Paracoccus pantotrophus: one gene and its partner. The protein of the gene in region 2 binds, or shares a complex with, the protein of the main gene of each other region. Links are inferred from orthologs where the notes say so. Each region holds a gene or a part of one and is shown on either strand. Other genes may lie near its edges.

The links.
Region 1: the proteins of trxB (region 2) and trxA are in contact, whole or in part, in a crystal structure (PDB 1F6M), measured with the Escherichia coli proteins. The link is inferred for Paracoccus pantotrophus from one-to-one orthologs.

The regions. Positions count from the first base shown.
Region 1 is NZ_CP044426.1:2,222,457-2,225,430, reverse strand. It holds trxA (thioredoxin), read right to left. Parts: upstream 1,663-2,974; coding sequence 1,339-1,662; downstream 1-1,338. Other genes in the region: addA (double-strand break repair helicase AddA), read right to left, coding at 1,715-2,974; ESD82_RS21525 (hypothetical protein), read left to right, coding at 415-1,335; hslV (ATP-dependent protease subunit HslV), read right to left, coding at 1-312. UniProt on the Escherichia coli protein: Participates in various redox reactions through the reversible oxidation of its active center dithiol to a disulfide and catalyzes dithiol-disulfide exchange reactions.
Region 2 is NZ_CP044426.1:530,726-535,959, reverse strand. Bases 1,380-4,139 are described here. They hold trxB (thioredoxin-disulfide reductase), read right to left. Parts: upstream 3,388-4,139; coding sequence 2,371-3,387; downstream 1,380-2,370. Other genes in these bases: ESD82_RS13040 (Lrp/AsnC family transcriptional regulator), read left to right, coding at 3,551-4,051; ESD82_RS13050 (bifunctional sulfate adenylyltransferase/adenylylsulfate kinase), read right to left, coding at 1,573-2,340; ESD82_RS13055 (DUF1150 family protein), read left to right, coding at 1,380-1,445. Also shown: ESD82_RS13065 (hypothetical protein), read left to right, coding at 86-673; ESD82_RS13060 (Hsp20 family protein), read left to right, coding at 794-1,204; more of ESD82_RS13055, read left to right, coding at 1,218-1,379; ESD82_RS13035 (hypothetical protein), read left to right, coding at 4,144-4,569; peptidoglycan editing factor PgeF, read right to left, coding at 4,666-5,234.

The sequences.
Region 1 (2,974 bases), 1.7 Mb from region 2 along the record:
CAGGTTGCGCAGATACTTGTCCATGCGCCAGTCCTTGGCCAGATCGACGCAGGCCCGCGCCAACTGGCCGGGCGCCGCCTCCAGCTTCTTCTCCAGTCGTTCCAGCAGGGTGAAGGCATCGGCGGTCGAGCCGGCAAAGCCCACCACCACGTCATGCCCGCCGGGGCTCAGCCGGCGCACCTTGCGCGCCGTGCCCTTCATCACCGTCTGGCCGACGCTGACCTGGCCGTCCCCGGCGACGACCACGCGGCCGCCGCGCCGAACCGCCAGGATGGTGGTGCCGTGCCAGCCGGGAAATTTGTCTTCGGACATGCCTCTCTCCGATCTCTCGCCTGTCGCGTCAGATATGGGCCGGGTGCGGCTTTCGCAACCCGCCCCTTCCGCCGCGCCGTCCCAGCCGCTAGCGTGCCGGCCATGACCCATGCCCCCGTCCTGCGCGTCTACCTGGAAGGCTCGATGCTGGAAACCGCGCGCGCGGGCAGCTTCAATTTCCTGACCGTGCTGCGCCGGGCGGTCGAGGCCAGGGGCTGGCGCGTCGAATGGCACCAGACCGGCACCTTGGCCCGCATGGCCGCGCCCCTGCGGGACGGCTATGCGCTGTTTCACATGGAGGCGCCGACGCATGCGCGCGCCCTGACCTTTCGCCGCGCCTATCACTATCCGTTCTGGCAGATCGAGCCGGTGCCGCAGCGCTGGCGCTTTGCCGTGGCACAGAGACGCTACGACCCCGCGGCGGTCGATCCCGAACCGGCCCGCGCCTTTGCCGAGCGGCTGCGCGCCCGCGTCCTGCCCGGTCCGCCGCCCCGGCGCGGCGACACGATCCTGGTGCCGCTGCAAGGCCATATCCGCCGCTGCCGCTCGTTCCAGACCATGAGCCCGGTCGAGATGCTGAAGGCCATCGCCGCCACCGGCCGGCCCACTGTCGCCACGCTGCATCCCAGGGAAAGCTATGACGAGGCCGACCGCGCGGCGCTGGCCGAACTGGCGGCGCGCCACCCGAACCTGCGGATCGGCGGCGACACCGCGCAGCTGCTGCGCGACTGCGCCTTCGTCGCCACGCAGAACAGCGCGGTGGCCTTCGACGGCTACCTGCTGGGCAAGCCGGCGGTGCTGTTCGGGCAGATCGACTTTCACCATATCGGCCTGAACGTCGCCGAGCTGGGCGCAGCACAAGCCCTGGCGCGCGCCGAAAGCCATGCGCCGGATTTCGACCGCTACCTGTTCTGGTTTCTTCAGCAGAACGCCATCAACGCCACGCTGCCCGATGCCGAGGCGCGGATCCTGGCGGCGATGCGCCGGGGCGGCTGGCCGATCGGCGCCGCCCCCGGCACTTAGGGATCAGATGGATTCGTCGATCCAGGCCTTCAGCGCGGCCTTGGGGGCGGCGCCGATCTTGTTCGACACGACCTGGCCGTCCTTGAACAGGAACAGCGCCGGGATGCCGCGGACGCCAAGCGCGGCGGGGCTTTCCGGGTTCTCGTCCACATTGACCTTCACGATCTTGACGCGGCCCTCGTATTCGGCGGCGAGTTCCTCCAGCGAGGGGCCGATCTGGCGGCAGGGACCGCACCATTCGGCCCAGAAGTCGACCACGACCGGGGTCGGGGACTGGCGGACTTCGCTGTCGAACTCGGCGTCGGAAACGGCTTGGGTATTGGCCATCGGGCTCTCCTGCAATGTGCCGGCCGGGCCGGCAGGGCGTATCCGTCAACAGCTAGGCACCGGGGCGGTTGTGGTCAAGGCCCGCCATCACCCGATCCAGCAAGGCGTCGGGCAGCGCCATCAGGCTGCGCGAGGCGGTCCAGAGCACCGCGACCTCGACCCGCCGCCCCGGCCAGATCAGCCGCAGCGCCGTGCGATAGGCGGCCATCTGGCGCAGGATGCCCAGCGGCACCGCCTCGGGCGCATCCGGCACTTCGCGGTTCGACTTGTAGTCCACCGCCAGGATGCGGCCCGGTTCCACCACCAGCCGGTCCACCGCGCCGGTCAGGGTGCCGATGCCCGGCAGCGGCGCGGCCAGCGCCACCTCGGACAGCAGCTCGGCCGCGTCGGACAGCGCGAAGACCTGCGCCAGGTCCGGCGCCTCGATCACCGCGCGCGCCTCGGCCAGCAGCGCCGCCAGATCCTCGGGGCCGGGCAGGCCGCCCTCGGCATCGGCCAGAACGTCGCGGGCCAGGGCGGGCCAACCGGCCGGATCGCGGCCCGGCAGATGCTCCAGCAGCAGATGCAGGCGGGTGCCGAACAGCATCGCCGCCGCCGCATCGCCCTCGCCGGGCGCACCGATCACCTTGGCCCCGCCCAGCGCCGTCGCGGCAACGGGCCGGACCTTTGCGGGGGCGGGCGGCGGCGGGGCGCGCAGCCAGTCCGGCTCGGCCAGCGCGGGCCTTTGCGACAGCACCGGCCGCGGCGCGTCCTCGGGCCAGTCGCCAAAGGACAGCCGCCGGATCTCGCCGCCCCAGGGCGCGGGCAGGCGTGTCTCGGCCAGGTCGGCACGGCCCATGCCGGCCTCGACCATGGCGTGCCAGCTGTCCTCGGCCGCGCCGGTCTCGCCCGCCGCGGCGACGATCAGCCAGCTTTCGGCGCGGGTCAGCCCGACATAGAGCAGCCGCTTGCGTTCCTGCAGCTGCCGCTCGGTCTGGAGCGCGGCCAGTTCCTCGACCGGATCAGGCCGTTCGCCCTTGCGGCCGCGCCACAGGGACAGCCCGTCCGGGCCGGGCAGCACGGGCGCCTCGCGCGGGGGTTTGCGCTTGGCCGCGTCGGGCATGATCACGATGGGACTTTCCAGGCCCTTCGAGCCGTGCACGGTCATCACCCGGATCAGCCCCTCGCCATCGCCGGCCGAGCCGGGCTGGCGGCGCACCTCGACATCGTCGCCGGTCAGCCAGACCAGGAAGCCGGTCAGCGAGGGCGTCTCCGAGCTTTCATAGGCCAGCGCCTGCGACAAGAGTTCGTCGATGCCGTCCTGCGCCTCGGG
Region 2 (5,234 bases):
ACGCAAGGCAGCCGGTGTGGAAAACGCTTGCCACGAAGCGGCTTTCGGCCCGAAACTTGCATCCGAACCCATGCAGGAGCAGCCGATGCCCCGCACCGCCCCTCTCAGGCCCTGCGCCCTTGCGCTTGCCCTGCTGTTGCCGCCTGGCCCCGCATCTGCGCAGGCCGGGGGCGAGCAAATGCAGCTTTGCGTCAACCAGTGCCTGTATCACTTCGGTCCCGCCTCGAACCCGCGCTATCACGCCTGCGTGGCCGAGCAATGCGAGGGGGCGGCGCCCGGCCGAAAGCCCGCCCAGCCGCCGCGACAGGGCGCGGGCTGGAGCAACGGCGCCGCAGATGGCGGCAGGACGCATTACGCCCGCGTGCAATCCGGACGGCTGGCGCTGAGCTACATGTGCCAGCGCGGCCGCGAGGGGCTGGTCGCCGTCGAGGGCATGGCCGGATCGCCCGGCTCGCTGGTGCTGCGCATCGACGGCCGGCGGGTGGCCCAGCCCTTTGCCGCCAGCGGCGGCATGCGCGCGGCGCAGGCGGCGCGCGGCTCGGCGCTGCTGGCGGGGCTGCTGGGCGGCAGCGGGGTCGAGCTTGCGGATGATCGCGGCCGGGGCAGCCTGCCGCTGGCCGGCTCGGGCCGGGCGATCCGGGCCGCGATGGCCGCCTGCGGCCTGCGGCCCTGAGATCGCGCCGCCGCGATGCGGCAAGCCCTTGTTTCCGGCGGCATCCATCCACATATTGGTCTTGCCGGATCGCCGTTCCGGGGTCCGGCCGACAGTCGCTTTGATGCAAAGGGCTTGGGAATGACCAAGATCAGTCTGGCCGCTCATCCGTTCCTGCTGGGGTTCGACCAGTTGGAACGCCTGGCCGAAAGGGCCGCCAAGGGCGCCGAGGGCTATCCGCCCTACAACATCGAACACCAGGGGCCCAACGGCTTTCGCATCACGCTGGCCGTGGCCGGTTTTTCCGAGGACGACCTGTCGATCACGCTGGAGGACCGTCAGCTGGTGGTTCGCGGCCGCCAGGCCGAGGCCGAGGAAGGCCGCGTCTTCCTGCACCGCGGCATCGCGTCCCGCGCCTTCCAGCGCAGCTTCGTGCTGGCGGACGGGGTCGAGGTGGTGTCGGCGGGACTGGAAAACGGGCTTCTGAACATCGACCTGCGCCGCTCGGTGCCTGACAGCATCGTGCAGACCATACCGATCAGCCGCAAGTGAAAGGGGATCGCAAATGAACGAGAAATTCGATTTCGGCCCGGAAAACGCGGGCAACATCGTCTATATCCGCCGCGTCGCGATGGACAGCCTGCCCGACGAGGTGCGCCGCCAGGTGCCCGGAGCCGACGCGCTTTACGCCGTGCATGGCCCCGACGGAGAGCGGCTGGCCCTGGTCAAGGACCGCAGCCTGGCCTTCATGCTGGCCCGCCAGAACGAACTGACCCCGGTCAGCGTCCACTAAGCCGCAGGATGCCGATGCCGCCGCCGGGCAAGGCGGCGGCGATGGCGACATTCGCGCCGTCCGCGGGGCGGCCGTCCACCCTTCCAACACCATCAGCAAATGCCGGGACGGCGCGCGGCAAGGGCCGTCACATGCCGTGCGCCTGGGTGATCCCGGCCTCGACCAGTTCCAGCCCGATCTCGGCCCGGTATTGCCGCAGCAGCGCCTGCGCGGCGGGATCGGCGGGCAGCAGCAGATGCGTGGCGCCATGGTTGCGCCGGACCAGCGCCTGCCACAACGCCTCGCGCGGGCCGGCATGGCGCGGCTCGGCCCCGGCCGTCAGCAGTTCGGCGCCAAGCTCGGCGGCCAACCGCGCCCCGGCGGCCGCATCGGCGGGATCGCAGGCCAGAACCCGTTCGCAGCCCCGCGCACGGAAGCGCGCCCGCCAGGCATTCGGACCCAGGCGGACCTCATCCGCGCCGGGCAGCCCCTTGACCGGCCCGCCCAGGCAGACCGGCCCGGCCACGCCCGGCATCTCCGCGCCTTCCGCCCTCTCGGGGCTCCATTTGTCCGTGACCGACAGGATGGCCATGATCATGCCATCGGGGCCGCGCAGGGCAATGTCCTCGCCCGGCTCGACCCTGGCCGCGAAATCCGCATCGACCTCCAGCGCCAGCGGCATGGGCCAGAGCGCGCCCGAGGCCAGCCGCATCCCCGCCAGCACCGAATCGTGATCCGCCTGGGTCAGAAAGCCCCGCAAGGGCAAGAAGCCGCCGCCGACCAGCAGGTCCAGGTCCGCCGACTGCCGGGGCGTCAGATCCCAGGCGGCCATGCGCGCCGCCTCGGCCCGCAGTTTCTGGCCGGCCTCGGGGCTGACCAGAAGCGCACGGATCGGCTGGTGATGCGGCAAGCTCATCGGCCGGGCCCCGGCAAAGAACCGGCCATCTCAGGCCAGGATCTCGGCCGCATGCGGGTTCGGCGCGCCGGCCATGTCATGCTCGGCCAGGTAACGCTCGGCATCCAGCGCCGCCATGCAGCCCATGCCGGCGCTGGTCACCGCCTGGCGATAGACGTGGTCGGTCAGGTCGCCCGCCGCGAAGACGCCGGGGATCGAGGTCCGGGTCGTGCCCGGCTCGACCTTGACATAGCCGCCGTGATGCAGCTCCAGCTGGTCCTTGACCAGTTCCGAGGCCGGCGCATGGCCGATGGCGATGAAGACACCGTCCGCGGGCACCACCTGCTCGGTCCCCTGGCGGACATGGCGCACGCGCACGCCGGTCACGCCCGGCGGCTGGTCCTCGCCCTGCACCTCGACCAGCTCGTGATCCCACAGGATCGAGACCTTGGGATTGCGGAACAGCCGCTCCTGCAGGATCTTTTCGGAGCGCAGGCTGTCGCGGCGATGGATCAGCGTCACCTTGCTGGCGAAATTGGTCAAAAACAGCGCCTCCTCGACCGCGGTATTGCCGCCGCCCACCACCACGACCTCGCGGCCGCGATAGAAGAAGCCGTCGCAGGTGGCGCAGGCCGAGACGCCGAATCCCTTGAACCTTTCCTCGCTGGGCAGGCCCAGCCAGCGCGCCTGGGCGCCGGTGGCCAGGATCACCGCATCCGCGGTGATGCGCGCGCCCGAATCAAGCTCGGCCAGGAAGGGGCGCTGGCCCAGGTCCAGCCGCGTCACCGTATCGGTAAAGATGCGCGCGCCCATGGCGCGGGCATGGGCCTCCATCCTGACCATCAGGTCGGGGCCCTGGATCTCGGTCTCGCCGGGCCAGTTCTCGACCTCGGTGGTGATGGTCAGCTGGCCGCCCGGCTGCATGCCCTGGATCAGCACCGGCGAAAGCATCGCGCGCGCGGCATAGACGGCGGCGGTATAGCCGGCCGGGCCCGAGCCCACGATCAGCACGCGGCTGTGGGCGGGCAGGCTGGTATCGGCGGCGATCTCGGCGGGAACATGGGACATGGCAGGGAACCTTTCGCTTGGCGCAGCCTTAGCTAATCACCGCCGGCCCCGCATGCAATCCATAAGGCCCGTTCCCGCATCGGTGGAAAGAATGTTGCGCAACCCGGCCCCGCGGGATAGTTTCCGGCATGTTTTTTGCCCGCAAGGCAAGCCAGGGGATGCGATGACCGCCGCCAGACTTGACGAAATCGACCGCAAAATTCTGGCAGAGTTGCAGGCCGACGGCCGCATGACCAATGTCGAACTGGCCCGCCGCGTCGGCATTTCCGCCCCGCCCTGCCTGCGCCGCGTCCGCGCGCTGGAGGAGATGGGCTATATCCGCGGCTACCATGCCGACATCGATGCGCGCGAGCTGGGCTTCGAGGTGCAGGTCTTTGCCATGGTCCGGCTGCTGAGCCAGTCCGAGCGCGACCTGTCGGCCTTCGAGGCCCTGGCCTGCGAATGGCCGCTGGTGCGCGAGTGCCACATGCTGAACGGCGAGATCGACTTCATCCTGAAATGCGTCTCGCCCGACCTGACCAGCTTCCAGCGCTTCCTGACCGAGAAGCTGACGGCGGCGCCGAACGTGGCCTCGGTCAAGACCTCGCTGGTGATCCGCTGCGCCAAGGACGAGCCGGGCGTGCCCTTCAGCGTGGTCGAGGAGCGGGCGGCGGCGCTGGGGTGAGGGGATGCGGTGACGGCGAGAGCTTTTGAGTTCTTAGCCGACGGTCATGATACGCATACTCTGCCGACAGCGGCTATGTCTTGGAGGCCCACTTGAAGCTCCTGTCACTTATCGCGCTCGCCGTGTTGTCTGGGTGCGTAGAGGAGGACATTGCTTACCGATTTGTGGCCAAAGGAAACGCGAAACCTTTGTCTCTCTTGGCCAGCGAAGCGCAGTCTTTTGTATGCGTGGTTGCCATCTATCGTGCCTCGCCCAGCATAAAACCACCCGAATTGGCTAACGGCTTCGAGCCATGGAGCGTGACTCCATTGTCTGATCGGGTGAACGAAACAGCGGTTGAACTGCGAGCCCTAAACAATGCTGGCGAATGTTGGGATGCGGAAATCCGCAAAGCGAGTGGTTCGCCTGACCCCTGGCACTATACCAAAGCCGTACAGCCAATGATCTCGTCTGACCACAGCGGGAATGTCGCCGTTTTCGATCCGCAACGCGGTATCTTCATCGCAATATCTGGGTGACTGACAGCTTCGTCCCGCATCGCGGAAACCGGCCAGACATCCCGCGGCCACCCGCCCCGGCATCGAATGCCGTAGCCCGCGCGCCATCCCCCCGACCTACAACGCAATCGCCGAGATCAGCCGGCCGTAATCGGCCTGGTTCTGATGCGTGCTGCGGCGATAGGAGAAGAACCGCTCCGGATCGGAATAGGTGCAATGCCCGGTCCATTCCGCCTCAACCCCGGCCTCGCGCAGCCGCATCAGGCCAAAGGAGGGCAGGTCGAACATCGGCCGCCCGTTCGGCCCGCCGGCGAAGAAACGGTGGTAATCCGGATCCTCGGCCAGGAATTCGTCCATGAAATCCTCGCCGACCTCATAGGCGCGCTGGCTGATCGTGGGGCCGATCGCCGCGCGGATGCGGCTGGCACCCAGGTCGTTCATCGCGCCCACCGCCGCCTCGATCACGCCGGACAGCGCGCCGCGCCAGCCGGCATGGACGGCGCCGATCACCCCGGCCTCGGGATCGGCCAGCAGGATCGGCTGGCAATCGGCGGTCAGCACCGCCAGCGCCACGCCGGGCCGGTCGGTGACGATGCCGTCGGCGCGAATCCCCGCAAGACCGGCGGGATCGTCGCCCGCGCGCAGCACCGCGATGTCGGGGGAATGCACCTGGTGCACGGTGGCGA